DNA from 2 places in the Micrococcus sp. KRD096 genome. Region 1 is predicted to be linked to the other one. Evidence: predicted binding sites of a transcription regulator. Region 1 holds the regulator's gene; the other holds the start of a gene.

Evidence for each region. Region 1 encodes LexA, which represses DNA repair genes until DNA is damaged. Its sites were predicted from a motif close to TCGAACANNTGTTCGA; they were not measured.
Region 2: J1M41_RS09655 (DUF6504 family protein) is a predicted target of LexA. The motif match lies at 7,005-7,020, and genes of this name have one in related genera.

The regions. Positions count from the first base shown of each region.
Region 1 is NZ_JABFAY010000002.1:68,884-83,062, forward strand. Features, by position in the region: gene J1M41_RS00555 (ATP-dependent DNA helicase) at 1-1,427, shown strand, start outside; gene lexA (transcriptional repressor LexA) at 1,471-2,187, opposite strand; gene J1M41_RS00565 (LysM peptidoglycan-binding domain-containing protein) at 2,479-2,853, shown strand; gene J1M41_RS00570 (histidinol-phosphate transaminase) at 2,897-4,018, shown strand; gene hisB (imidazoleglycerol-phosphate dehydratase HisB) at 4,200-4,781, shown strand; gene hisH (imidazole glycerol phosphate synthase subunit HisH) at 4,781-5,440, shown strand; gene J1M41_RS00585 (hypothetical protein) at 5,440-5,598, shown strand; gene priA (bifunctional 1-(5-phosphoribosyl)-5-((5-phosphoribosylamino)methylideneamino)imidazole-4-carboxamide isomerase/phosphoribosylanthranilate isomerase PriA) at 5,631-6,416, shown strand; gene J1M41_RS00595 (SseB family protein) at 6,413-7,414, shown strand; gene J1M41_RS00600 (trypsin-like serine protease) at 7,537-8,763, shown strand; gene J1M41_RS00605 (MarR family winged helix-turn-helix transcriptional regulator) at 8,863-9,408, opposite strand; gene J1M41_RS00610 (FMN reductase) at 9,380-10,069, opposite strand; gene J1M41_RS00615 (LLM class flavin-dependent oxidoreductase) at 10,066-11,256, opposite strand; gene J1M41_RS00620 (LURP-one-related/scramblase family protein) at 11,398-11,979, shown strand; gene J1M41_RS00625 (MFS transporter) at 12,051-13,454, shown strand; gene J1M41_RS00630 (dienelactone hydrolase family protein) at 13,474-14,052, opposite strand.
Region 2 is NZ_JABFAY010000018.1:166,890-181,068, reverse strand. Features, by position in the region: gene J1M41_RS09705 (lipoate--protein ligase family protein) at 1-400, shown strand, start outside; gene J1M41_RS09700 (uridine kinase) at 432-1,052, opposite strand; gene J1M41_RS09695 (MBL fold metallo-hydrolase) at 1,085-1,741, opposite strand; gene J1M41_RS09690 (S-(hydroxymethyl)mycothiol dehydrogenase) at 1,741-2,835, opposite strand; gene J1M41_RS09685 (hypothetical protein) at 3,041-3,310, shown strand; gene J1M41_RS09680 (SOS response-associated peptidase) at 3,312-4,133, shown strand; gene J1M41_RS12100 (hypothetical protein) at 4,347-4,952, shown strand; gene J1M41_RS09665 (PKD domain-containing protein) at 5,021-5,491, opposite strand; gene J1M41_RS09660 (DUF6318 family protein) at 5,986-6,705, opposite strand; gene J1M41_RS09655 (DUF6504 family protein) at 7,151-7,477, shown strand; gene J1M41_RS09650 (PHP domain-containing protein) at 7,474-10,353, shown strand; gene thrS (threonine--tRNA ligase) at 10,463-12,481, shown strand; gene J1M41_RS09640 (HIT domain-containing protein) at 12,478-13,158, shown strand; gene pgsA (phosphatidylinositol phosphate synthase) at 13,158-13,763, shown strand; gene J1M41_RS09630 (aminoacyl-tRNA deacylase) at 13,788-14,179, opposite strand, start outside.

The sequences.
Region 1 (14,179 bases):
CCGAGGAGTGCTTCTCCGAGCGTGCCCGCGCGGACGCGGCGGACGCGGACGTCGTGGTCACCAACCACGCGATGCTCGCCATCAGCGCCTTCGAGGGCCTCGCGGTGCTGCCGGCGTACTCGGCCGTCGTCGTGGACGAGGCCCACGAGCTGCAGGACCGGGTGACCGGTGCGGTCACCGGGCAGCTGTCCGGGTCGATCGTGCACGGCGCGGCCACCTCGCTGCGCCGCCACACCACCGTGGCCGTGGAGGACCTGATCGAGGCCGGGGCGGCCCTGGACCGCGCGTTCACGGACACTCCGTCCGGTCTGATCGCCGCGGGCCCCGACGAGGTCCAGGAGCAGGCCCTCACCGGCGTCCTCACGGCCGCGCGCCAGTGCCTGTCCGACCTCGGCCAGGACAAGGACAAGGAGGCCGACGCCGACGGCGGACGGCAGATGGCGCGCTCGCGGATCCTCGAGGTCCTCGAGGTGGTGGAGCGCATGCTCGCGGCCCGGCCCGAGGCCGACTTCCCCGAGGTGCTGTGGGCCACCCGCCCCGGCCACTTCGAGCCCGGCGTGGGCTGGCAGCCGGGGGACGAGACCGACCCGCCCCAGCTCTACGTGGCCCCGCTCTCGGTGGCCGGCAAGCTGCGGGAGGGCCTGTTCGGCAAGGCGACGACGGTGCTCACCTCCGCCACGCTCACCGTGGGCTCGGGGGAGCGCCGGTTCGACTCGGTGGCCGGCGACGTGGGCCTGGCCGGCCCGGACGCCCCGAAGTTCGAGGCCCTCGACGTCGGCAGCCCCTTCGACTACCCGCGTCAGGGGGTGCTCTACGTGGCCCGGCACCTGCCCCGGCCCGGCCGGACGGCCTCGCCCGAGTCCCTGGATGAGCTCGAGGCGCTCCTGAGGGCGTCGCGGGGCGGGGCCCTCGGCCTGTTCTCCTCGCGCCGGGCGGCCGAGGACGCCGCCGCCGAGATGCGCCGTCGGCTCGGGCCGAAGACCACGATCCTGTGCCAGGGGGACGCGACCCTCTCCGCCCTCGTGCGCCAGTTCTCCGAGGAGCCGGACACGTCCCTGTTCGGGACCATGAGCCTGTGGCAGGGCGTGGACGTGCCGGGGAACTCGCTGCGGCTCGTGGTGATCGACCGCATCCCGTTCCCGCGGCCGGACGACCCGCTCTCCCAGGCCCGCACCCGGGACGTCGCCCGGCACGGCGGCAACGGGTTCATGCGGATCTCCGCCACGCATGCGGCCGTGCGCATGGCCCAGGGCGCCGGGCGCCTCGTGCGCTCCGTGACGGACCGCGGCGTGGTGGCCGTGCTGGACCCCCGCCTGGCCACCGAGCGGTACGGCGGCTACATCACGAGCGCCCTGCCGGACTTCTGGCGCACCACGGACCGCGACGTCGTCCGCGGGGTGCTGGCACGGCTCGCCTCGGGCGATTGACCTCGCTCGGCCTCGGGCCGTCGGCCCGGCCGGAGGGAGCGGGTCAGAGCGAACGCAGGACCGTGACGACCCGCCCCATCACGGTGGCGTGATCGCCGAGGATGGGCTCGTAGGCCGTGTTCTGGGGGAGGAGCCAGGTGTGCCCGTCGCGGCGGCGGAAGGTCTTCACGGTGGCCTCGTCGTCGAGGAGGGCCGCGACGATGTCGCCATTCTCCGCCGTGTCCTGCCGGCGCACCACCACCCAGTCGCCGTCGCAGATCGCGGCGTCCACCATCGAGTCGCCCGTGACGCGCAGCATGAACAGCTCGCCCTCGCCCGTGAGGCGTCGCGGGATCGCCATGACGTCCTCGACCTGCTGCTCAGCCAGGACCGGGCCGCCCGCCGCGATGCGGCCGACCCAGGGGACCGGCACGCTGTCCGCCTCGTCTGCGCCGGTGTGCCACGCGGGGATCGCGGAGACCCGCGACGACGGCGCAGCGGTGGGGGAGGCGGCCTCGCCCAGCGGGGTGCCGTCCACGTCGAGCAGCACCTCGAGGGCACGCGGGCGTCCGGGGTCGCGCCGGATGTAGCCGTGCCGCTCGAGACGGCCCAGCTGGTGCGTGACGGAGGAGAGCGAGGCCAGGCCCGCGGCGTCGCCGATCTCGCGCATGGAGGGCGGGTAGCCGTGGTCGGCGATCGCGTCCCGGATGGTCTGCACGATCCGCCGCTGGCGGTCGGTGAGCGGCGCGCGCGCCGCCGGCTGATCGTCGGTGGTGCTCATGGCTGCCGTCCGTTCTCCCGGGGTGATGGTGGCCGGACTCGTGTTCCGGCGTCCGGCTGCCGTCCGGACGCTTACCGTGTCCGCCCCCGCTGGTTGCCTGTGTCTTGGCGGTCCCGGGGCGTTCCGGGGCGTCCGTGCATGGCCTCGAGCCTAGAGGAGAGCCGCCTCTCCTTCAAAGATATGTTCGATCTCGTCGTGGCATGTCTCGAACACCTGTGCTAGAAAGGCATTCGAACGGATTCGAACACATGTTCGATCACCTGGAGGGCATCCGCCCCGGAGGAGGACACCATGACGCTCACCACCGCCCAGTTCGCCGGCTCGCCCGCGACGGCGCGGCCGCGTCCGGCCACCATCCGTCTGACCCGCCGCGGCCGCCTCGTGCTGCGGGGGATCCCCGTGATCGCCGCGGCCGTGGCCGCCACGCTGGCGGCCGCCTTCTTCCTGGGTGTGCTGCTGTCGCCCGCCGCGGTGTCCGCGGACACCGCGGGGCCCGCCACCCAGTCCGTCACGGTCATGCCCGGGGACAGCCTGTGGACCATCGCCACCACGGTGGCTCCGGAGGCGGACGTCTACGAGGTGATCGCCACGATCGACGAGCTCAACGGGCTCGAGGGCCGGGCCCCCGCGCCGGGCGAGGAGCTGTTCGTCCCGGCCACGCGGTGACGCACGGCGGGCCTCGCCCTCCACGCTTCCTAGACTGGCGGCCATGACCGACCTCAGCTCTCTGCCCCTGCGTGAGAACCTCCGCGGCCTGAGCCCCTACGGCGCCCCCCAGCTGGACGTGCCGTACATGCTCAACACCAACGAGAACACGCATCCGGTGCCGGAGGAGGTCGCCACCGCCATCGCCGAGCGGGTCGCGGCCGTCGCCGGGGGGCTGAACCGCTACCCGGACCGCGAGTTCACGGGGCTGCGACGTGCGCTCGCCGGCTACCTCGGCCACGGCCTCACGGCGGACCACGTGTGGGCCGGCAACGGCTCCAACGAGATCCTGCAGCAGATCCTCCAGGCCTTCGGCGGCCCCGGGCGGACACTGCTGAGCTTCCTGCCCTCGTACTCCATGTACCCGCTGCTGGCCGGCGGCACGGACACCGTGTTCGTGGACGGCGGCCGTGCCGAAGACCACACCCTCAGCGCCGAGCACGCGGCGGCCATGGTGCGGGAGCACCGTCCGCACGTCGTCTTCCTGGCCTCGCCCAACAACCCGACGGGCACCGCCCTGGACCTGGCGACCATCGAGGCCGTGTACGCCGCGCAGGCGCAGAACGAGGCCGCCGGCGGGCCCGGCGCCATGGTCGTCGTGGACGAGGCCTACGCGGAGTTCGCCCTCGCCGGCACCCGCTCCGCCCTCACCCTCCTGCCCGGCCGTGAGCGGCTGATCGTCACGCGCACCATGTCCAAGGCGTTCGCCCTGGCCGGCGCGCGCCTGGGCTACCTGGCCGCGGACCCCGCCGTCGCCGACGCCCTGCGCCTGGTGCGCCTGCCGTACCACCTCTCCGCGGTCACGCAGGCCACGGCGGAGGCCGCCCTCGATCACGTGGACGCGCTGCTGCGCACCGTGGAGGACATCAAGGCCCAGCGCGACCGCATCGTCTCCACCCTGCGCGGCCTGGGACTGAGGCCCTCGGTGTCCGACTCGAACTTCGTCTTCTTCGGTCACCTCGAGGACGCGTCCGACGTGTGGCGCCGCCTGCTCGACCGCGGCGTCCTCGTGCGGGACGTCGGCATCCCGCACCACCTGCGCGTCACCGCCGGCACCGAGGCGGAGACGACGGCGTTCCTCACCGCTCTCGCGGAGGTCCTCGGCGAGACCGGGGACCGGTCCTGAGGCGTCACCGGAGTCTCGGCGTCCGCCCGGCTCCCTAGGATGGGGACAGCGCGCGCGGCGCCCCGGCCCGCCGGCACCGGCCGCGCGCACCCGCATCCCCCCGCACCCGTCCCGGACCGGTGCGGACCCAGCCCGAGGAGGACCCGTGGCAGCCGAGTTGATCTCCGGACGCCGTGCGCGCATGACGCGCACCACGAGCGAGTCGGACGTGTACGTCGAGATGGATCTGGACGGCACCGGCCGCGCTGAGATCTCCACCACCGTGCCGTTCTACGACCACATGCTCACCGCGCTGTCCCGGCACTCCCAGATCGACCTGACGGTCCGTGCCACCGGGGACACGCACATCGACGTGCACCACACGGTCGAGGACGTCGCCATCACCCTGGGCGAGGTGCTCAAGACCGCGCTCGGGGACAAGTCCGGCATCCGCCGCTTCGGCGAGGCGTCCGTGCCGCTGGACGAGGCGCTGGCGCGCGCCGTCGTCGACGTCTCCGGCCGGCCGTACCTCGTGCACGAGGGCGAGCCCGAGGGCCAGCAGTACCACCTCATCGGCGGGCACTTCACCGGTTCCATGACCCGCCATGTGTTCGAGTCGATCACGTACCACGCGGCGATCTGCCTCCACATGGACGTCGTGCGAGGCCGGGATCCGCACCACATCGTCGAGGCGCAGTTCAAGGCCTTCGCCCGCGCCCTGCGCGCCGCCGTCGAGGACGACCCCCGCATGACCGGCGTGCCCTCCACCAAGGGCGCCCTCTGATGGCCCGCCCCACCACCGTCCCCGGCGTGCGGCCGCGCGTCGCCGTCCTGGACTACGGCTCGGGCAACGTGCACTCGGCGCTGCGTGCCGTGGAGCGGGCCGGCGCGGAGGTCGAGCTCACGCGCGATCCGCAGGCCGTGCAGGAGGCCGACGGGCTGCTCGTGCCCGGCGTCGGGGCGTACGCGTCCGTGATGCGGGCACTGACCGAGGTCGGCGGCACCCGCTGGATCGGCCGCCGCGTGGCCGGGGGCCGACCCGTCCTCGGCATCTGCGTGGGCCACCAGATCCTCTTCGACGCCGGCGTCGAGCACGGCGAGCGCACCGCAGGCATGGGGGAGTGGCCGGGTGTCGTCGCCGAGCTGCCCGCCGAGGTCCTGCCCCACATGGGCTGGAACACCGTCCGGCCGCCCGAGGGCAGCGCCCTCTTCGCGGGCATCGAGGACGAGCGGTTCTACTTCGTCCACTCCTACGGCGTGCTCGAATGGGAGTTCGACCAGACGATCTCCGCCATGCGTCCGCCCCAGGTCACCTGGGCGCACCACGGCGCGGACTTCATCGCCGCCGTGGAGAACGGCCCCCTGTCGGCCACGCAGTTCCACCCCGAGAAGTCCGGGGACGCCGGGCTGCAGCTGCTGCGCAACTGGCTGGAGACCCTCTGATGCCCTACTGGTCCGTCCTCTACCTCGCCCTCGGCGGGCTGCTGCTCGGCGCCGCCTGGTCCATGCGCACGCAGAAGGCGCCGCTGTGGGCCATCGTGATCGTCCTCGTGCTGGCCGGCATGGCCATCGCCGCCTCCTTCCTGACCGTCGGCGCCTGACCGCGCCGGCCGCCCCACCCGAGAGGAACCCCATGACCCCGAACGCCCCCGCCCTCGAGCTGCTGCCCGCCGTCGACGTCCAGGACGGCCAGGCCGTCCGCCTCGTCCAGGGCGAGGCCGGCAGCGCCACCTCGTACGGCGACCCGGTCACCGCCGCCCTGGACTGGCAGCGCGCCGGCGCGGAGTGGATCCACCTCGTGGACCTGGACGCGGCCTTCGGTCGCGGTGACAACCGCGAGGTCATGCGCCGTGTGGTGGAGGAGATCGGCGTGAAGATCGAGCTGTCCGGCGGCATCCGCGACGACGCCTCGCTCGAGAACGCCCTCGAGATGGGTGCGGCGCGCGTGAACCTGGGCACCGCCGCCCTCGAGGACCCGGACTGGACCGCGCGCGTCATCGAGCGCTTCGGCGACCGGGTGGCCGTGGGCCTCGACGTGCGCGGCACCACGCTCGCCGCCCGCGGCTGGACCAAGGAGGGCGGCGACCTCTGGGAGGTGCTCGCCCGCCTCGAGGATGCCGGCTGCGCCCGCTACGTGGTCACCGACGTCACGAAGGACGGCACGCTCAAGGGGCCGAACACGGAGCTGCTCGCCCAGGTCTGCGCGAAGACCGCGAAGCCGGTCGTCGCCTCGGGCGGCATCTCCTCCCTCGAGGACGTTGCCGCGCTCGCGGCCATGACCGGCCAGGGCGTCGAGGGCGCGATCATGGGCAAGGCGCTGTACGCCGGCCGCTTCAGCCTGGAGCAGGCGCTGGCCGTCGCCGGCGGCGCCACGGTGGAGCAGGCGCGCTCCGAGCAGCCCGGCCCGGTCGCCCCGTGACGGGCTCGCACGACGACGGCGGCCTGGCCCGCGACGACGGGCTCGGTCCGATCGACGAGACGGTCGCGGTGCCGCATCCGGCGGCCCGGGAGCTGCCGGGGCACATCCGGGCCGCACTCGACCGCATGCGGGAGAAGACCGCGGGCGAGAACACCGCGGACACCGCGGGCGTCCCGTGGCAGGGCCGTGACCTCTCCGGCCCCGGCGTGGACGGCTCCGCGAACCCGTTGCACGTGTTCGACGAGGACGACGGCACCAGCCCGGCCGAGTGGACCGCCGTCATGGCGGCCCTGACGGACGGCTCCGCCGGTGAGCGGGAGGTGACGGAGGTGCTCGCGCGCATCCGCGTGTTCGCCGCCGTCGTGCCCACCCTTGCCGTGGACGAGGACGACGTCCACGACCACGCCGACCACACCGGTCACGAGCACGACGTCGCGGCGCACGGGGACAAGGCCGCGGACGTGGCCCTCGTGACCATGCGCGCGCCGGACGGCCGGCAGGCGCTGCCGGTGTTCACGAACGTGCCCGCGCTGACGGCATGGAACCCGGTCGCCCGACCCGTGGCCGTGTGGCTGCCGCGTGCCTGCCTGTCCGCCGTGGACGAGGGCTGTGAGCTCGTCGTCATCGACGCCGGCGCCGAGCACACGTACGTGGTGCGACGCCCGGCCGTGTGGTCGCTCGCCCAGCAGAGGGAGTGGACCCCCGCCTATCGGGACCAGGAGATCGCGGACGAGATCGCCGAGGTCGCCGACCTGGTCCCGAACCTGCTCAACCTGGGCCTCGCACCCGGGTCGGGGGTGGCCACGCACACGGGCTCCGGCGCGGTGATGAACGGAGGCGGGGCCGGGCCCGAGCTGCAGATCGTCGCGATGCCCACCCGGGACGCCGACGCGGCCGGGGTGCGCCTGATGACGGCCACGCTCAAGACCCTCCTGGCAGACCTGCCGCTGCTGGCCGAGCGGGCCGACTCCGTGGAGATCACGGTCCGCCGACCCTGATCGGTCGCCCGGCCTGTCCGGTACCGTTGAGGGGGAGGGGAGGGCCCGTGGTGGCCCCACCCCGTCCTGGAGGCCGTGCGCCGCGCGCCGGCCCCATGCCTCCCATCCTCCGAGGAGTACCCATGAGAACCAGAACCTTGACCGGCGTCGCCACCGCGGCGCTGGGCGCGGTGGTGGTGGCCGGTGCCGGCCCCGCCCTCGCGCAGACCACGCTCACCCAGGGCTCGGCGATCACCGCGCCGGCCGGGGCGTGCAGTCTGACCATCGTCGACGACGCCACCGCCTACACCGCGGCCCACTGTGGTGCGGGCCAGTGGCAGATCGGCTCGACCGTCCGCGACGTCGACGGCACCGCGATCGGCACCGTCTCGGCACTGCCCGGCGATTCGGGCGTGGACGCGGTCCGCGTGGCCCTGGCCGACGACGTCGACGTCGTGGGCGACTGGTCCACGCGGCCGGCCTCGTCCATCGGTGTGGGCGAGACCGTCTACACCCACGGCTCGTCCGTGCCGCTGGGCGCGCCGAACACCGTGTCCCACACGCAGACCTTCGAGGCCGCCACGGTCTGCGACGACGCGTACGCGGATCAGGTTGCCCTCGACACCGCCTCGACCTACGCCGGCGACTCGGGCGGGGCCGTCTATGACGCCCAGCAGCGGGTGGTCGGGGTCATCTCGGGCATCGCCCCGGTGACCTTCGACGCCGAGGGCAACGTGGTGGGCTGCGACGCCCAGGCGATGTCCTCGATCATGGTCCCGGTCGAGTCCCTCGACGCGCTGGACGCCTCCGCGGCGCCCGCCGCCGAGACCGCCGCGGCCGCGGAGACCGCTCCGGCCGCCGAGACCGCCCCGGCGATCGCCGACGTCGCGGGCCCCGTGGCCGACGAGGACCTGCCCACCGGCGGCGAGCCCGCCGTGGACGAGTCCGAGCTGACCGAGTTCACGCCGGCTGAGGAGGAGGCCATCGCGGCCGAGCTCAAGGCCCGCGCCGAGGCCGCCGCGGAGGAGGAGGCCGCCGAGGCGGCCCCCGCTGCTGAGGCCCCGGTCGCCGAGGCCGCTGCGCCGGGCGTGACCGACGTCGTGGCCGCGCCCGCCGAGGGTGTCGCCTACGGCACCCAGGTGGTCGCGCAGACGGATCAGGGCGGCTTCGCCTCCGTCACCGTCACGGCCTACGACGCCGACGGCACGGTCCTCGGCCAGGACGGCCTGGACCTCACCGGCGAGTACCGCGCCTGGCTGCCCGTGCCGGCCGAGGTGCCCGCGGGCGGCTCCGTGGTGGTCACCGTGGTCGACGCCGCCGGCGCCGCCACGGACGCCACCGTGACCCTGGGCGGTCAGCTGGTCGGCTGATCGATTCCGCCCCGAACGACACGACGAGGCCCGGTGATCCCGCACGGATCACCGGGCCTCGTCACGTCCCGGGGCGGCCCCGGCCAGGTGGGGACGCGGTCAGCACAGCCCCTCGAGCCGCCGCCCCAGGCGGGAGAAGATCCGGGTGAGGGACTCCGCCTCGCCCGGCGCCAGGTCGCCGAGGAAGAGCTCGTCCACCTGCCGGGCGTGCTCGATCGCGGCGCGCCGGAAGGCGGACCGGCCCTCGTCGGTGAGGACGGCCTCGAAGCCCCGCCGGTCACAGGCCACCGGGCGGCGGTCGATCAGGCCGCGGGCCACGAGCGTCTTCACCTGGTAGGTGATGCGCGACGGGGAGAAGACCATCCGGGACGCCAGCTCTCCCAGCCGGAGCCGGCCCTCGGGGGACTCGTAGAGGAGCAGCAGCAGGTTGTAGTCGGCCAGCGACATGCCGCAGTCCTGCTTCAGGCGGCGCTCCAGGACCTCCGTGAGCATCTGGGTGGCCTCGAAGTAGGCGCGCCAGGCGCGCTTGGGCGGGTCCACCGGGCGGTGCGCCTCCGATGCGGAGCCGAACCAGCCGCCGTCGGGCTCCGCCGGCGCCGCGTCCTGCGCGGCGGGCTCAGGGGCCGGGGTTGAGGAGCTGCTCAAAGGGGGTCACCTCCAGGTCGATGTCCGCGGGCGCGGCGGCGCGTGCCCGCGGGGGGCGGCTCAGGGTGATCTCGGCCAGGTCGCGTCCGGCGGCCCGGATGCGGGACTGCAGCGGGTCGGTCCGCATCGAGGCCTGCACGCCGGCCGCCTCGCCCCAGTCGTCCGAGGCCGCGAAGACCGCGGTCGGCACGATGCGGGCCTTGAGGTAGGCGAACAGCGGCCGCATGGCGGTGTCGATCATGAGCGAGTGGCGGGCGGTGCCGCCGGTGGCGCCGAGGAGCACGGGCACCCCGACGACGGACGTGGGCTCCGCGAGGTCCCAGAAGGACTTGAACAGGCCCGAGTAGGAGGCCTTGTACGTGGGCGAGACCGCGATGACGGCGTCGGCCTGGGCGACCTCGTCCAGGGCGGCGCGCAGGGCCGGGGAGATGGCGAAGGTCACCAGGGCCTGCGCGATGTCCACGGCGAGCTCCCGCAGCGTGATCAGGTGGATCTGCGGGACCACGCCGTGCTCGGAGAGCGCCGCCGAGGCGGACTCCGCCATGCGTTCGGCGAGCATGCGGGTCTGGGACGGGTCCCCGGACCCGCCGGAGACCACGGCGAGGTGCCGGGCCTGCGGCGTGAACGGGGCGGAGGCATCGGGGGCGCCGGGGGTGGTCACTGCGCGGCACCGCCCTTCGCGGCATCGGCGGTGGCGCGCTGCTCGGCGGCCGCCGCGCGGTCGAGCTGGGCCTGCGATCCCTCCTTGCCGCCGGGCACGGGAGCCTCGCCGCGGCGGGCGCGTGCCACGAGGAACTCGTGGGTCGGGGCCGCCGGGACGTCGTCCGGCTTCAGAGCGTCGAACTCCTTGCGCAGCACGGGCAGGACCTCCTCGCCGAAGAGGTCGATCTGCCGCAGGACGGTGTCCGTGGGCAGGCCGGCGTGGTCGATGAGGAACATCTGACGCTGGTAGTCGCCCACCCAGTCGCGGAACGTGAGCGTGCGCTCGATGACCTGCTGCGGCGAGCCGACCGTCAGGGGCGTCATCCTCGAGAAGTCCTCGAGGGACGGGCCGTGGCCGTAGACCGGCGCGTTGTCGAAGTAGGGGCGGAACTCCGCCACGGCGTCCTGCGAGTTCTTCGCCATGTAGGCCTGGCCGCCCAGGGCCACGTACGCCTGATGGGCCTTGCCGTGGCCGTAGTACTCGTAGCGCTGGCGGTACAGGCGCACCATCTGGATGACGTGCTCCTTGTTCCAGAAGATGTTGTTGTGGAAGTAGCCGTCGCCGTAGTAGGCGGCCTGCTCGGCGATCTCGGGGGAGCGGATGGAGCCGTGCCACACGAAGGGGGCGACGCCGTCCAGGGGCTGCGGGGTGAGGGTGAAGTCCTGCAGCGGGGTGCGGTGGTTGCCGCTCCAGTCCACGGTCTCCTCATGCCACAGGCGGTAGAGGAGGTTGTAGTTCTCCACGGCGAGTTGGATGCCCTGGCGGATGTCCTTGCCGAACCACGGGTACACGGGGCCGGTGTTGCCGCGGCCCATCGTCAGGTCCACGCGACCGTCGGCGAGGTGCTGCAGGTACGCGTAGTCCTCGGCCAGACGCACCGGGTCCATGGTGGTGATCAGGGTCGTCGCCGTGGAGAGCTGGAGGGTCTCGGTCTGCGCGGCCAGGTAGGCCAGCAGCGTGGGCGGGTTGCCCGGGGCCACGAAGGGCGGGTTGTGGTGCTGGCCGGTCGCGAACACCTCGAAGCCCGCCTGCTCGGCGTGGCGGGCGATCTTGACGGTGTCCTTGATCCGCTGATGCTCGGTGGGGGCGGTCCCGTTCGTCGGATCGGCGGTGATGTCGCCGATCGTGAAGACGCCGAACTGCATGGTGTGCTCCTCAGTGTGCCCGGGGGCGGGTCTCACGGTGCCGGCCGCGCCGTCGCCGTGTTCTTCAAAAATGAACTATACCGCACAACGAGCCGCCCCGTCCTGAATATTCCGCAGGGCCCGACACGGCAGACTGGTCCCATGAGCCCCGCCTTCGACGCCGGTCGCCTCGCCCACACGGACGTCCTCATCCTGCAGCAGGTGACGAGCTTCCTGTCCAACGACATCCAGGTGACGGACCCGGACGGGCGCACCGTCGTCTCGGTGGTCACCACGGGCGGGGGCCTGGGCCGAATGCTGATGGGGAACCGCAGCTTCGACGTGGTCGACGGTGACGACGGCCGCGTGCTCTTCCGCCTCGCCGACCCGGCCACGTTCGGCCGCGACCGCTTCGCGATCCTGGACGCCGACGGGCTGCCCTTCGCCAACCTCGTCCGCCAGATCGCGTTCCTGCGGACGTCCGTGAACGTCGAGGTCGTGGACGGCACGTGCTTCGCGGTGACCGGCGACCTGTGGGACCACGACTACGCCATGACCGTGGGCCAGCAGCCGATCGCCCGCGTGACCGCGCGGTTCGGAGGCGTCATGAACGCCCTGGCCGGGCGCTCGCGGTACGAGATGCGCCTGGACCCCGGCATGCCGCCCGTGGTGCGCTGCGCCGTGCTCGGCACGGCCATCGCCCTCGACCTGATCCGGGCCAAGGACCGGCGCAGCAACGGCTGAGTCCGCCGAGCGCGCGGCCGTCTCGACGGCGCCTCCGGGGCGTGCCTTGACCCCTCCCGTAGGATTCGACGGTGGACTTCGGAGCGTACGGACGGCTGTTGCAGGACCCTCGGATCCGCCATCTGCTGGCGGTGGGGTTCATCGCCCGCTTCCCGCACACCGCGGCCGGGGTGATCCTCACCCTGCACGTGGCGCTCACGCTGGGCCTGGGCTACGGCCAGGCCGGCCTGGCTGGGGCGGCGATGACGCTGGGCATCGCGGTGGGCTCGCCGTGGCGGGGCCGCGTGGTGGACGCGAAGGGGCTGCGCCGTGCACTGCTGCCCTCCGTGATCGCGGAGGCCGTGATCTGGCCGATCGTCCCGTGGCTGCCGTTCTGGCCGATGCTCCTGGCCGTGTTCCTGGGCGGCGTGTTCTCACTGCCGATCTTCTCCGTCGTCCGGCAGGGACTCGGCGTGCTCACCCACGGCAAGGACCGGCAGACGGCGTTTGCCCTGGACTCCATCGTCACGGAGACGATCTTCATGATGGGCCCGGCGCTGGGCGCCGTCGTCGCGGCCACGTGGTCGAGTGCCCTCGGCCTGACCATCGTCGGCCTCTCCAGCGCGCTGGGCGGCATCCTGCTGATGTGGTTCAACCCGCCGACACGGTCGAGTCAGCTGGCCGTCGTCGGACCGGCGACCGAGGATCCCTACACCGAGGAGCAGGACCGTCAGGAGGCGATCGCCCAGGCGGTGACCGCCGCGCCCATGCACGTGGAGATGGCCGCCCCCAGCCTGGCGACCGGTGCGCTGCCGGCCATCACGGAGGCCATCCCCCTGGTCACCGGGTCGCTGCCCGTCATCGCCGCGGACGGCTCCGGGCCGACGACGGCGCCGCGCCCGGCCCGGGCCGAGCGGCTGCGGCAGTGGCGGCGGAGCCACTTCTCCTGGGTTGGGTCGGAGGTGCTCGGCGTGCTCGTGGTGTCGATGGCGGCCGGGATCGTCATGGTCGGCACCGAGGTCTCGATGGTGGCCGAGCTGGAGTCGCAGGGCGCCGCGGCGTCGGTGGGTCTGGTGTACGCGTTCTGGTGCGGCGCCTCCGCCGTGGGCGGGCTCTTCTATGGGGCCTGGGGTCGCCAGGTGCACCCGTACCTGCTGATGGCGCTGTTCGCCGTGGCGACGGTGCCGCTCGCGCTCGTGGACGGGGTGTGGGCGCTCGCGCTGGCCTCGATCCCCTCGGGTCTGCTGACGGCGCCGACCCTGGCCTCGGCCTCGTCGCGGCTGTCGCACCTCGTGGTGGAGGAGCGGCGCGGCGAGGCGATGGGCTTCTACGGCTCGGCCATGACCGCGGGCGCCGCGATGGGCGCCCCGCTGGCCGGCGTGTTCATCGACGGCGTCGCCCCGTCCGCGGGCTACGTGTTCGCGGCGGCCTCGGGCTTCGTGTTCGTGCTGCTGGCCGCCCTGGCGACGGTGGCGCGCGGGCGGCGCTCCGCCTGAGCCGGGCCTGCTTCGCGGCTCAGGCCAGGAGCTCGTGGATGCGGCGGACCAGCACGGCGGTGAGGTCCGCGTCGAAGTCGGCGGTGGAGGAGTCCATGAACAGGTGCCGGTCCGTGTCGTATTCGAAGAGGTCGGCGGGGCGGTCCGGGTGCTCGGCGGTGGCCGCGTAGGAGCGGGCGGTCTCGAGGTCGCCCTCGAGGGCCCAGGGGTCGCGGGTGCCGAGGTGGATCTGCAGGGCGGTGTGGGGCTGCCAGAGCGGGGCGTAGGCGTCGAGGTCCAGGGCGCCGGCCATGGCGATGCACGCGCGGAAGCCGGGCACCACCTGGGCGGCACGCCAGGCGGGCATCACGCCCATGCTGATGCCCGCGACGACGGAGGCCTCGTGGTGCTCGGCACACGCCCTCATCCCGCGCCGGCCGATCTCCTCGAAGCCGATCTGTTGGGCGTGGGCGACACCCTCGTCCACGGTGGCGAAGGTGCGGCCGTCGTAGAGGTCAGGGGTGTGGACCGTGTGACCGCCGCTGGCGATCTGTTCGGCGAGCGCGCGCACGCCGTCCGTGAGACCGAGGGCGTGGTGGAAGAGGACGATCTGCGCCATGGGTCAGAGCGTAGACCGCGGTGAGCGGCTGCCCCAGAGTGCGGGTGGGTGATCGGGGCGAAGAAGTGAGGTGGCTCGCGTCTGTCGCCACGGGTGAGTTGCCGCTCATTGCGTGGAGGGCAAGCGC
Region 2 (14,179 bases), on a different contig from region 1:
CGTGCGGGCGTTCGCGCGCCTGGACGTGCCCGCCTCCGTGGGCGAGATCCCGGGGGAGTACTGCCCGGGTGAGTTCTCCGTGCAGGGTCCTGCGCCGACCTACCCGGTGAAGCTGGCCGGCTCCGCGCAGCGCGTGGTGAAGGGGGCGTTCCTGTTCTCCACCCACGTGGTGGTGTCCGACCCCGCCCCGCTGCGGGCCGTGCTTGTCGACGTCTACCGGGAGCTCGGCCTGGACATGGACCCCCGCACGGCGGGCGCGGCCGAGGACGTGCGCCCCGGGGTGAGCGTCCCCGCTTTCGCCGTGGCCCTGCGGGAGGAGTACACGGCGTGGGCCGCCGCCGCCGGGCTCGAGGTCGTGGACGAGCAGCTCGCCGTCCTCACCGCGGGCACCGCCGGCTGAGGGCACGGGCGGCCCGGCTGCGGGCGGCCCGTCAGGCCGTGAGATCCGCGATGATCTCCCGCTTGCGTCGCGGGGTGAAGCCGGCCGCCACGGCCGCCGCCCGGCGCGCCGCGTCCGTCCGGTACAGGGACCAGCCCCGCTGCACGAGGAACGGCACCGGCTTGCGGCGTTCGGCGACGTCGCGCACGAACCGGCGGGCCGCCGTCGTGGTCCGCGCCTGGTCGATGTACCAGGCGGCGTAGCGGACCCCCGCCCGGTCCAGGGCAGCGGGCATGCGCTCGGCGAAGATGCCCTCCGCCACGATCACCCCGCCCGGCTCGAGCGCGACGGTGCTGTGCCCGCGGACGGAGGACGTGGAGATGTCGTAATCGGGCACGCGCGTGGCGCCCTCCTCGAGCAGTTCGACGACGGCGTCCACGGCCGCCTGCTCATCCCACGTTCCGGGGTGGTCCCAGTCGATCTCACCGTAGGGGGTGCGCGGGAACACGGGGCCGGGCCCGCCCGCGGCGCCGTCGTCGGACTGCGGACGGTAGAACGCATCGAGCGAGAGGTGGGGCCGGCCGTGCCGCCGGGCCAGGTAGGACTTGCCGGAGCCCGACGCGCCGCCGAGCAGGATCACGGAGGGAGGGGGCGAGGCGGGGAGGATGGTCACGGGGGACCATTCTTCCCCACCTCGGCGCGGCCTCAGTGGCCGCGGTCGATCCACTCCTGCAGGTGCGGCTTCTCCGTGCCGATCGTGGTGGAGTCGCCGTGGCCGGTGTGGACCACGGTGGCCTCCGGCAACGGGAACAGGCGCTCGCGGATGGACTCGATGATCGTGTCGAAGTCCGAGTACGAGCGGCCGGTGGCGCCGGGCCCGCCCTGGAACAGGGTGTCGCCGGAGAACACGACGCCGGTCGGGGCGCCGTCGTCGCCGGCCTCGCCCAGGGCGGGGGCGTACAGGCAGACCGAGCCGGGGGAGTGACCGGGGGTGTGCAGCACCCGCAGCTCGACGCCGGCCACGCGCAGGACGTCGCCCTCGGCGAGCGCGCCGTCGGGCTCCTCGTCGGGGAAGACGTCGTCCCAGAGCATGCGGTCTGCGGGGTGGAGCAGCACGGGGGCGTCCACCATCTGGCGGAACTCTTGGACCTGGCGGATGTGGTCGTCGTGGCCGTGGGTGAGGACGATGGCCAGCACCTGGCGGCCGTTCACCTTCTTCCAGACGGCCGAGGCGTCATGGGCCGGGTCGATGACGACGCACTGCTCCGCGCCGCCGACGATCCACACGTTGTTGTCCACGTCGAACGTCTCCCCGTCCAGGGAGAACGTGCCGGAGGTGACCAGGTGATCGATGCGTGCCATCAGAGCACCACCACCGAGCGCAGGACGTCGCCGGACTTCATCGTCTCGAAGGCCTCGTTCACCTCGTCCAGGGCGATGGTCTCCGTGACGAACTCGTCCAGCGGCAGGCGGCCCAGGCGGTACTGGTCCACGAGCATGGGGAAGTCGCGCTCCGGCAGGCAGTCGCCGTACCACGAGGACTTCAGCGCGCCGCCGCGGCCGAACACCTCCGGCAGGGGCAGCTTCAGCTCCATGCCGGGGGTGGGCACGCCCACCAGGACGACGCGGCCGGCCAGGTCCCGGGCGTAGAACGCCTGCTCGTAGGTCTCCGGGCGGCCGACCGCCTCGATGACCACGTCGGCGCCGAAGCCGCCGGTCGCCGCGCGGATGGCCTCCACGGGGTCCTCGTCCTTCGAGTTCACGGTGTGGGTGGCGCCGAGCTCCTTGGCCTTGGCGAGCTTCTTGGCGTCGATGTCCACCGCGATGATCGTGGTGGCGCCGGCGAGCTTCGCCCCGGCGATCGAGGCCACGCCGACGCCGCCGCAGCCGATCACGGCCACGGACTCGCCGCGCTTGACCTCGCCGGTGTTGATGGCCGCGCCGATGCCGGCCATGATCCCGCAGCCGAGCAGGCCGACCGCGGCCTGTTCCTCGGGCGTGTCGACGCCGTCGACCTGGGTGCACTGCTTGGCGTGGACGAGCGTCTTGTCCGCGAACGCCCCGATGCCCAGGGCCGGGGACAGCTCCGTGCCGTCCTCGAGGGTCATCTTCTGGGTCGCGTTGTGGGTGTTGAAGCAGTACTTCGGCTCGCCCTTGCGGCACGCGCGGCACTCGCCGCACACGGCGCGCCAGTTGAGGATCACGGTGTCGCCGACCTTGACGTGGTCGACGCCCTCGCCGATCGCGGAGACCACACCCGTGGCCTCGTGGCCGAGCAGGTACGGGTACTCGTCGCCGATCCCGCCCTGCTGGTAGTGCAGATCCGTGTGGCAGACGCCGCAGGTCTTGATGTCGACCACGGCCTCGCCGGGTCCCGGATCGGGGATGACGATGGTCTCGATGGTGACGGGGGCGTCCTTCGCCATGGCGACGACGCCGCGGACCTTCTGGGACACGTTGTTCCTCCTGGTGGTGGGGATCTGCCCGATGCCGCGCATGCGTGGGGCGGCGCGGCGTGCGGGCTCGTTCTGCCCATCCCATCACAGGACTCTGTGCGACGCATCGGTGAGCAGCCGGGGGGCCTGGTGTGTGGCGTCACCATGGCGGCCGGGGGAGACTGCAACCTGACCCGCAACACCGATGTGAACGGAGGGGCGAACCGTGGCAGGACATGGCAGAGACGAGGACGAGGCGCACGAGGCGCACGAGGCTCCAGCCGGGGCTCCGGCCGGTGCCCGGAACGGCACCGGGGCGCTCGCTCAGTGGCGCATCCCACTGGTGGGGCTGCTGATCGGCGTCGGCCTGGGGGTGGTGTTCGGACTGGGCACCGAGAGTCCCCGGGGCAATGTGCTCGGCTGCGCGATGATGGGCTTCGCCCTCGGCATCGCGTGGATGTATGTCGAGCGTGGCCGGGACGGGAGGGACCGCTGACGTGTGCGGCCGCTACGTGATGGCCCGCGCCACGAGCGACCTGGTGGCCCTGGGCGATGCCGAGACGAATGAGGAGCTGGTGCTCCGCCAGAGCTGGAACGTGGCGCCGACAGCCGAGGTGCCGATCCTCGTGGCGCACGCGGACGACGTCGGTGCCGGAGTGACCCGGCGGATCCACGTGGCACGCTGGGGCCTGGTGCCGCCGTGGGCGAAGGAGCTGTCCGTGGGGTCCCGTGCGTTCAACGCGCGCTCGGAGACCGTGGCCTCCAAGCCGACGTTCCGGGCCGCCGTCCGCGCCCGCCGCTGCGCCGTGCCGGCGGAGGGCTACTACGAGTGGAAGACGCCGGAGCCTGGCGCCAAGGGTCCCGACGGGCGAGCCGCGAAGAAGCAGCCCTACTACGTGCACCCGGCCGGGGCCGGGGACGGCGAGGGGCCGGTCATCTGGTTCGCCGGCCTGTACGAGTGGTGGCAGGACCCCGAGGCCAAGGCCGCGGGGGAGGACGCCTGGGTCCTCTCGACGACGATCCTCACCATGGCCGCGCCCGACGCGGACGACGACGATCCGGTGCTCGCCGCACTCGGCCGGCTGCACGACCGGCTGCCCGTGCCCATGGACGCCGAGACGATGGGCCGGTGGCTCGCCCCGGACACGCTCGGGTCCGCCGAAGAAGCCGACACCCTCGTGGGCGAGGTGCGCGCCGGCGCGTACGACGTCGCGGCGGGCTGGTCGCTGCGGCCCGTGGGGGGCGCCGTGGGGAACGTCCGGAACAACGGGCCGGAGCTGACCCAGGAGATGAGAGAGCAGCAGGGAACGCTGCTCTGAAGGACGGGGCGACGGGGATGACCTGCCCGTGAGACGCGGGAACGCGGTGCCGCGGCACCGTGATCGGATCGAGACGGATCCGAGACCGTCCTGAACTCCCCCTGAGAATGGGCTCTGCGTAGCGTGGGTGTCACCGGGCCGGTATGAGCGCCGCATCTCTCGGCGGGGTGCCACGGCGAGGCCGGAGACGGTCATCTCCTGTTCACCCTGTCCGTGGACGGCACCCCGGTGGCCGCCGCTCTCTACGACGAGACCGCCGGCACTCCGGAGGGCAACATAGGCCCCTCTGCCGGGCTCGTCTACGCGTGGGGCGAGCACAGCCTGGCCGACCCCGTGTTCGGGGACTACCCCGAGCGGTTCCTCACGCTGCAGCACGCCGAGCCGGGCGTGCTGCTGCCGTTCCGGTCCGAAGGCCTGGGCGACGACGCGGCGGTCGCGGAACTCTCGTGGGGTCCGCGCTGGGGTGCCCTCTGGCGCGACACCACGGTGGATTCCTTCACCGGGTTTCACTACCTCGCCGACGCGACATACCCGACCGACGACCGCCTCGTCCTCGACTGGTCGCTGGACGGGATGACCAAGAGTGAGGACGTCATCATCACCCAGGACGCGGAGCGGTCCGACGTCTTCGCGCTCGTCGAGTTGCTCGCGGACGGGCAGAAGCCCCGGGCCCTGAACGTGCCGGCGATGGAGGACGCCCACACGACCCCGGACACGGTCGAGACCGGGCGTGAGGTTCCGGAGGGCGCGCTCGGAGCGCTCGCGGCCCTCGGCGCGGGACTCGTGCTCGCGGCCCGGGGGTGGGTGCGCCGGGTCTGACGCACCCGGCCGACGAGGGGGCCGCGGGGCGGTGGACGGGAGACCGTCGGCCGCCCCGCGGTCCGTCCTCAGCCGGCCGGAGCGGATTCGATGGGGCCGGTGCAGCCCCAGGCTGAGGAGTCGACGCTGCAGTCATCGGCGACATTGCGGGTGATGGTGCGCCAGATGTTCGCAGTGACGGGGGCCGAGTCGAGGCTGATGGTGCCCGGGATGAGCACCCATTCGCCCCCGGCCTCCCGGTATTCGCCGATGTACACGGTGGTGAGGCGGACCGTGTACTGCCCGGTGTCCTCGTACACGTGGCTCGTGGGGGTGGGGACGTTGAACTCCGGCTGGCTCTGGCCTGCGACCGAGGTGGTCTTGGTGGGGGACCCGTCCCCGTAGTCCCAGTGGAAGCTCACCGGCGTGGCGCGGAGTTCGACCTCGACCCCGTTGAGGGTGGTGACGAGCGTGCGCGTCTCGGCGTCTGCGTAGAAGTTGGTCTCCGCATTGCGGATCCCGCGTCCGCCGTTGTCCGACCGGATCTCAGGCTCCAGCACGAGGAGCGTGCGGACCTCGTCGATGGAGACGGGCGGGGCGCCGTCTGCTGCTGGGGCTGGCGAACCCGCAGTAACGCATTCCGGCCGGCTGTAATAGGGATCCCTATCTGGGCGAGTTGTGTCGATGAACTGCTCGCGTACCCATGCTCCTTCTGGGCAAAAGGCCTCGGTCTGTTCGCGACACGTCCCAAAATCGGAATTGTTTTCTTGATTCGGGAAACAGGCGTCTACAGTGCGCTGCTCGATTGCCGGCTTTTCTCTGGCTCCTGGAGCGGTAACTGCGGACACCGGTTCGGAGGCCGGCTGAGGGGGCTGTGTTCGCGACTGTTTCTTGCACTGCGTTCGAATCCTAAATTCGACGTCTTCTCGCTTGCCACTAATGGGAACATCGGTGCAGGTCTTCGCGCGCTGTGCGTGTGCCGATGGCGCCTGAATCAGCGTTAAGGCAATGCAGGCAGTTGCTATCGCAATCAAAATACGAGAGATGGAAGGCATTATTGAGCATCCTGGTGATTTTGCATCTCATCGATCACCCAGTGGCCCTTGGAGGGTTCGTAGACTACGTCGGCCAGCCAGGTCTCGTCGTGAGTTTCCGCCCCACTGGCAGAGTCGTCTCTAACGCCCTGTGAGTCGAAGACCTCTACAGCGGATGCGTCACGAACAAGAGTAGCGGTGTAGCCAAACTCTGACGGGGTGAGAGTTAACGATTTGATCGAGGTGCGCTCTCCCGTTGACCAGCCACCTTCTTTGTAGTGCTGGGCAGTTGAGTCGGATACGGCTTGGCAAAGCTCGCAGTATTCGCTGTATGTCGAATCAAAATCAGCAGTTTCTCCGGTCTGGTCGGTGTAGTAAATAGCCTCCCAGAAGTAGCGAATCGCCGCCTCGGCGCCCTCCTTGGTCTCTTCCTTCATGGCGGCGGGCATCTCCGGCTTGGGCACGTTCCGCGCGGGACCGTCGGCAGACGCGGGAACGTATTCGCCGGACCCGCTCTCCGTGGCCGTGGAGGATGAGCTGACGCCTGCGGTCTCGCTCGTGCTCGCGGGCGCGGACGTCTCGACGGCGGGCTTGGCGGACGAGGGCGACGTCGTCGACGACTCGGCGGGCTCGGACTGCCCGCCGCAGGCGGTCAGTGCGAGCGCCAAGGCCACGCTGAGCGTGCCGGCCTGGGCGAATCGGTGGCGGCGCAGGGCGCGCCCGGGTGCGGTGAGAGACATTTCCCCTCCAACTGGACGTCCGTCGTGTGTCCGCGCCTCCCGCGCTGATCCCGCAGCGCGGTGCCCGTGGCATGCGAGGCCCGGTTGGTTCGGAGTATACGCAGACGGATTGTGGTCCTGCTCGCATTGTCCACAGGACCGTGCCGGCGCACTTCTTCCAGCCCAAGAGACGATTTTCTCGTGCATGTGCACCCCAGTGTCGGGGTCGAGGCCCACGGCCAGGACTCGGCCCCTCCTGTCTCGGGGGCGATGCGTCCTTAACGTGTCCGGCGGCCGCCCTACCTTCGCACCCATCGCATTCGAACACATGTTCGAGTACGATCGGGGGTGCGGCCCCACCTTCCCACTTCTTCCCCGCGTCCGGTCCGCCGGACGGGCCGCGCTCCCATCGCGCGACGGCACCCCGTCGTCGGTCCGGTCAGCAGTGCACAGGGAGAGAAGCAGAATGGGAGTCCTCACACAGTCGGTGGCGGTGGAGTACGGGGCAGACGGCACCCCGAAGGGGCTGCGCTGGAACGGGCGGGACTACGTCCTCGCAGAGCGCCCCGTGCGCTGGTTCGAGCGGCGCCGCTGGTGGGCGGAGGAGGTCCGCGCGGAGAAGGGCCGCGGCGCCGGTCTCGTGGACCACGAGATGTGGCGGCTGCAGGTTCGCCTGGCCCGGGCCGGCGCCGCGCCCCTGCAGACCCTCGACGTCGCCCACCACCTGGACTCCGGCCGGTGGCGGCTCGTGCGCGTCCACGAGCACGCCCAGGACCTGAGGCGGTCGGCATGAGCCGGGCCGCCGCGGCCGGACGCACCGCCGCACCCTTCGCCCACCTGCACGTCGCCTCCGCGTTCAGCGCCCACTACGGGGTCAGCTGGCCCGAGGACCTCGTGGCCGCCGCCGCGGCCGCGGACATGGACCTGCTGGCCTGCACCGACCGGGACGGGCTCTACGGCATGGCCAAACACGTGGGCGCCTGCCTGCGCCACGGCATCACCCCGATCGTGGGCGTGGACCTGGCCGTCCGGTGGAGCGAGGACGAGGACGCCGGCCGCGTGGTCGTGCTCGCCCGAGGAGGCTGTCATGGCTCCGGCTACCGCTCCCTGTGCGAGCTCGTCTCCGCCGCCCACGCCCGCACCACCGGGGGAGCGGCGGGCGGCAGCCCGTGGGCCAGCGTCGCCGAGCTCGCCGCCGCGGCGGCCGGCCGGGTCCCCACCGCCGCCAACCGGGACAACCCCCCCGAGACCGACCTCGGCTGGGGTGTGCCCCGCGTCCCCGAGGCCGCCATCATCGGCATCGACGGCCCCCCGGAGCACGTGCTGCGCGAGCGCACCCGCACCGGCCTCCTCGCCCGCTACCCCCACCTCCACACCGGGGGAGGCCTCCCCGGCACCAGCCAGGCGGCCCGGGACCTGCAGGACCGCGCCGAGCACGAGCTCGGCATCATCACCCGACTCGGCTTCTCCTCCTACTTCCTCACCGTGGCCGCCGTCGTCGACCTCATCGAGGGCATGGGCATCCGCGTGGCCGCCCGCGGCTCCGGCGCCTCCTCCCTCGTCAACCACGCCCTGCGCATCTCCCATGTCGACCCCATGGCCAACGGCCTGATCATGGAGCGCTTCCTCTCCACTGACCGCTCCACCCTCCCGGACATCGACATCGACGTGGAGTCCGCCCGCCGCCACGAGATCTACCACGCCGTCGTCGAGCGCTTCGGCGCCGAGCGCACCACCCTCATGAGCATGCAGAACGCCTACCGGGCCCGCGGCGCCGTCCGCGACGCCGGCCTCGCCCTCGGCATGCCCGAACCCGAGGTGGACGCCATCGCCAAGCAGCTCTGGCGCTTCTCCGCCTCGAACTTCCGCGAGGCCCTCCAGCGCATGCCCGAACTCGGCGGTCTCTCCCGCCGCATCGAGTCCGGCCGCGCCGAGGGCGACCGCCAGCTGGACCTGCTCGTCGACCTCACCGAACGCCTCGACCGCCTGCCCCGCCACATCTCCATGCACCCCTGCGGCGTCATCCTCGGCGACGCCGCCCTGCTGCACCGCACCCCCGTCCAGCCCTCCGGCATGGGCCTGCCCATGAGCCAGTTCGACAAGCACGACATGGACCCCATGGGCTTCCTCAAGCTCGACATCCTCGGCGTGCGCATGCAGTCCGCCATCGCCTACACGATCGCCGAGGTCGAACGCACCACGGGCGAGCACATCGACCTCGAACAGGTGCCCCTCGACGACGCCGCCACCTACGCGATGATCCGCACCACCCACACCCTCGGCTGCTTCCAGATCGAGTCCCCGGGTCAGCGCGAACTCGTCGGCAAGCTCGCCCCCCACGAGTTCAACGACCTCACCGTGGACATCTCCCTCTTCCGCCCCGGCCCCATGCAGTCCGACATGGTCCGGCCCTTCCTCGAACAGCGGCACGGTTGGGCACCCGCCCACTACCCGCACCCCGACCTGCGGCCCGTCCTCGCCGAGACCCACGGGGTCACCGTCTTCCACGAACAGGTCCTGCGCACCATGGACGTCATGACCGGCTGCGGACTGGCCCGCGCCGACGAGCACCGCCGCCTCCTCGGCGGCCCGCAGGAACACCTCGTCGAAGAGGCCTTCCGCACCGGCGCCCTCGCCCGCGGCTACTCCCTCGACGTCATCGACGAGGTCTGGGCCACCCTCTCCGCCTTCGGCTCCTTCGGCTTCTGCAAGGCCCACGGCGCCGCCTTCGCCGTCCCCACCTACCACTCCGCCTGGCTCAAGACCCACCACCCCGCCGCCTTCATGGCCGCCATCCTCGAACACGACCCCGGCATGTACCCCGCCCGCCTCATGGTCTCCACCACCCGCGGCACCGCCCCCGGCCGCACCGCCCCGCGCTCGCGGTCCGCCCGTCCACGGCAGGTGGAGGGCCAGCTGGCCCTGGACCTGCCGGACACCGAGCTCACCACCCTCGCCCCGCTCTTCCCGGACCCGGCCCCGGCCGCCCGGGTCCGCACCGAGCTGGAGCTCACCGCCCTGGACGTCACCGCCCACCTCATGGACTCCCACGCCCCGTACCTGGACGCGCTCGGCGTCACCCGGGCGAAGGACCTGCTCGGGCTGCGCACGCAGTCCCGGGTGCTCGTGGCCGGGGTGCGCGTGGCCACCCAGACCCCGCCCATGCGCAGCGGCAAGCGGGTGGTGTTCCTCTCCGTGGACGACGGCACCGGCTGCGTGGACGCCTCCTTCTTCACCGAGGCCCAGCACGCCTCCGGGGAGATGCTCTTCTCCGCCCGCCTCCTGCTGATCGAGGGCACCGTCCGGCGCACCGGCGACCGGGCCGTGTCCGTCCAGGCCGTGCGCGCCTGGGACCTGCACCGGCCCGAGACGCTCCCGGACCCCGACTACCTGGACGCCACCCGGCAGCAGTGGCGGGACTGGCTCGCGGCGGACCGCCGAGCCGCCGCCGCGCGCCGCAGCGGCCGGGCGGGCACCGGAGCGCAGCCCCTGCCGGACATCCCGCACCACGGCACGGGCGGCCGGCCCGTGAAGGTGCGCACCGACGTCGGGCCGGCCGGCGGGGCCCGCCCCGTCCGCGCGGCACCCGATCGGCCCGCTCCGGAGCACACCCCGATCCCGGTGCCCCACCCGGAGACGTGGGAGCTGCTGCCCACCCCGGACAGATGAGACCGTCCGCCTCCGTGCCCCGCCGTCCGGCCGCGCCCCTAGAATGGGACGCGGCCGACGGTGGCCCCCGTACGCCACCGATCCCGAAGCCAGACCTCGAAGGAGCACCGTGTCGGAGCCGAAGAACATCCTGCTGACCGTGGACGGAGAGCTGCGGGAGGTGACGCACGGCACCACCGGCCTCGACCTCTTCCGCGAGAAGCCGACCACCGCCGTGATGCGGGTGGACGGCCTGCTCTGGGACCTGGCCCGCGAGATCCCCGCCGGCGCGTCCGTCGAGTCGGTGGACATCACGGAGCCCGAGGGCCTCGAGGTGCTGCGGCACTCCACCGCCCACGTGATGGCCCAGGCCGTGCAGCAGCTGCGTCCGGGCGCCAAGCTCGGCATCGGCCCGTACATCACGGACGGCTTCTACTTCGACTTCGACGTCGACGAGCCCTTCACCCCCGAGGACCTCAAGCAGATCTCCTCGCTCATGCAGAAGATCGTGAAGTCCGGCCAGACCTTCCGCCGCCGCGTCGTGGACGAGGAGACCGCCCGCGCCGAGATGGCGGAGGAGCCCTACAAGCTCGAGCTGCTCGGCAAGAAGGACGCCGCGGACACCGCCGGCGAGGGCGCCTCCGTGGAGGTCGGGGCCGGGGAGATCACCATCTACGACAACGTGGACCGCAAGACCGGCGACGCCGTGTGGTGCGACCTCTGCCGCGGCCCGCACCTGCCCTCCACCAAGCTCATCGGCAACGGCTTCGCGCTCACCCGCTCCGCCGCCGCCTACTGGCTCGGCAATGAGAAGAACAAGCAGCTGCAGCGCATCTACGGCACCGCCTGGGCCAGCAAGGACGACCTCAAGGCCTACCAGGAGCGTCTCGCCGAGGCCGAGCGCCGCGACCACCGCAAGCTCGGCGCCGAGCTGGACCTGTTCTCCTTCCCGGACGAGCTCGGCTCCGGCCTGCCCGTGTTCCACCCGCGCGGCGGCATCATCCGCAAGGAGATGGAGGACTACTCCCGTCGGCGCCACACCGAGGCCGGCTACGAGTTCGTCTACACCCCGCACATCACCAAGCAGCACCTCTACGAGGTGTCCGGCCACCTCGACTGGTACGCGGACGGCATGTTCCCGCCCATGCACATCGACGAGGTCCGTGATCCCGAGACCGGCGAGATCACCCGCCAGGGGCAGAACTACTACCTCAAGCCGATGAACTGCCCCATGCACAACCTGATCTACCGCTCCCGCGGCCGGTCCTACCGTGAGCTGCCACTGCGGCTGTTCGAGTTCGGCTCCGTGTACCGGTACGAGAAGTCCGGCGTGGTCCACGGACTCACGCGCGTGCGCGGCATGACCCAGGACGACGCCCACATCTACTGCACCCGCGAGCAGATGAAGGAGGAGCTGACCACCACGCTCAACTTCGTCCTCGACCTGCTCAAGGACTACGGCCTCAACGACTTCTACCTCGAGCTCTCCACGAAGGACCCGGAGAAGTTCGTCGGCTCCGACGAGATCTGGGAGGAGGCCACCCGCACCCTCGCCGAGGTCGCGGAGGCCTCCGGTCTGCAGCTCGTCCCGGATCCGGGCGGCGCCGCGTTCTACGGCCCGAAGATCTCGGTCCAGGCCCGGGACGCCATCGGCCGCACGTGGCAGATGTCCACCATCCAGCTGGACTTCAACCTGCCCGAGCGCTTCGACCTCGAGTACCAGGCCGCCGACGGCACCCGTCAGCGCCCCGTGATGATCCACCGCGCCCTCTTCGGCTCCATCGAGCGCTTCCTGGGCGTCCTCACCGAGCACTACGCCGGCGCGTTCCCGGCCTGGCTCGCCCCGGAGCAAGTCGTGGCCATCCCGGTGGCCGAGGCATTCAACGACTACCTGGACGACGTCGTCGCGAAGCTGCGCGCCGAGGGGATCCGGGCGCGCCTGGACGACTCCTCGGACCGCTTCCCGAAGAAGATCCGCACCGCGGCCAAGGAGAAGGCGCCGTTCGTGCTGATCGCCGGCGGCGAGGACAAGGAGGCGGGCGCCGTGTCCTTCCGCTTCCGCGACGGCACCCAGGACAACGGCGTGCCGGTGGAGGAGGCGATCGAACGCATCGTGAAGGCGGTGCGCGAGCGCGAGGTCACCCCATGACCAGCCCCGGCACCGGCGGACCCGACGCGCGGGCGCAGGCCCGCGCGTCGGCGGACGCCGCCGCCACGGACGGCTTCGAGCTGCCCGGCGCCCCGGACGCCTTCGAGCGGTTCTGGAACGCCCACCGCATGGCGTACGTGTCCAAGGGGACGGGCCAGGTCAAGGACGAGCACACCTGCCCGTTCTGCGCGGCCCCGCAGCGCGACGATGAGGACTCCCTCATCGTCCACCGCGGCCGCACCGCCTACGTGGTGCTGAACCTGTACCCGTACAACCCCGGTCACCTGCTCGTCTGCCCCTACCGCCACGTGCCCCTGTACACGGACACCACCACGGAGGAGGCCGCCGAGATGGCGGAGCTGACCCAGACGGCGATGCTGGCCCTCGGCCAGGCCGCCGGCGCTTCCGGCTACAACCTCGGCATGAACCAGGGGGCGGTGGCCGGCGCCGGGATCGCAGCCCATCTGCACCAGCACGTGGTGCCGCGGTGGACCGGCGACGGCAACTTCCTGCCGATCATCGCCCGGACCAAGAACATGTCGCAGACCCTGGGGGAGACCCGGCAGATTCTCGCGGACGTCTGGGACCGGGCCGCCCAGGACCACGGTGTGCGCCAGGCGGCCAACGCCCGTGCCGCGGCCGAGCATCCTCGCCCGGGGGCCGGAGACCCCGCCTGATGCTGGACCGTCACGCGCGCGGCGTCACCACCCGCCTGTTCACCCCGGTGGCCCGTACGCTCCTGCGGGCCGGGGTCAGTCCGGACACCGTGACGGTCGTCGGCACGCTCGGCGTGAGCCTGGGCGCGCTCGTGCTGTTCCCCCTGGGGCACCTGTTCTGGGGCACGCTCTTCATCACCGCGTTCGTGTTCTCGGACCTGGTGGACGGGATCATGGCGCGCGAGGCCGGGTCCACCGGCCGCTGGGGCGCGTTCCTCGACTCCACCCTGGACCGCGTGCAGGACGCGGCCGTGTTCCTCGGGCTGTGCCTGTGGGGCTTCGGCGCCGCACCCGCGGTCGGCGCGCTCTCCGGGGCCTGCCTCGCCCTGGGCATGCTCGTCTCCTACGTGCGTGCCAAGGCGGAGGCCCTCGGCTGGGACGCGCACGTGGGCATCGCCGAGCGAGCGGAACGGCTCGTGGCCACCCTCGTGGTCGCCGGCCTCACCGGCCTCGGTCTGCCCCCGGTCGTCCTGGCCGTCACCTTGGGGCTGCTCGCCGCCGCCTCCCTGGTCACCGTCGGCCAGCGCATGGTCGCGGTGCGCCGCCAGGCGCGCGACGACGCCTGACCGGTCCGCCGCAGGACTCGCCCGTCAGTCCGCCGCGATCTCCGCGACGACGGCGCCCGTCACCTGCACGAGGTCGGCGGGCGCGATCTCGACATCCAGGCCGCGTTGCCCGCCGGAGACGTACATGAGCTCCGCGTCGAGAGCGGAGGAGTCCAGGACGACGGGGTGGGGCCGGCGCTGGCCCAGGGGCGAGACGCCGCCCCGCACGTAGCCGGTCCGGCGTTCGACGACGGCCAGATCGGCCAGGGCGAGCCGCTTGACGCCCAGCACTGCGGCGGCGGCCCGCAGGTCCAGCTGACCGGACACGGGCACCACGCACGCGGCGAGCGCGCCGTCGGGGTCCGCCACCATCAGCGTCTTGAACAGTCGATCGGCGGGCACGCTGAGCGCCCGGGCGACCTGGACGCCGAACCGCT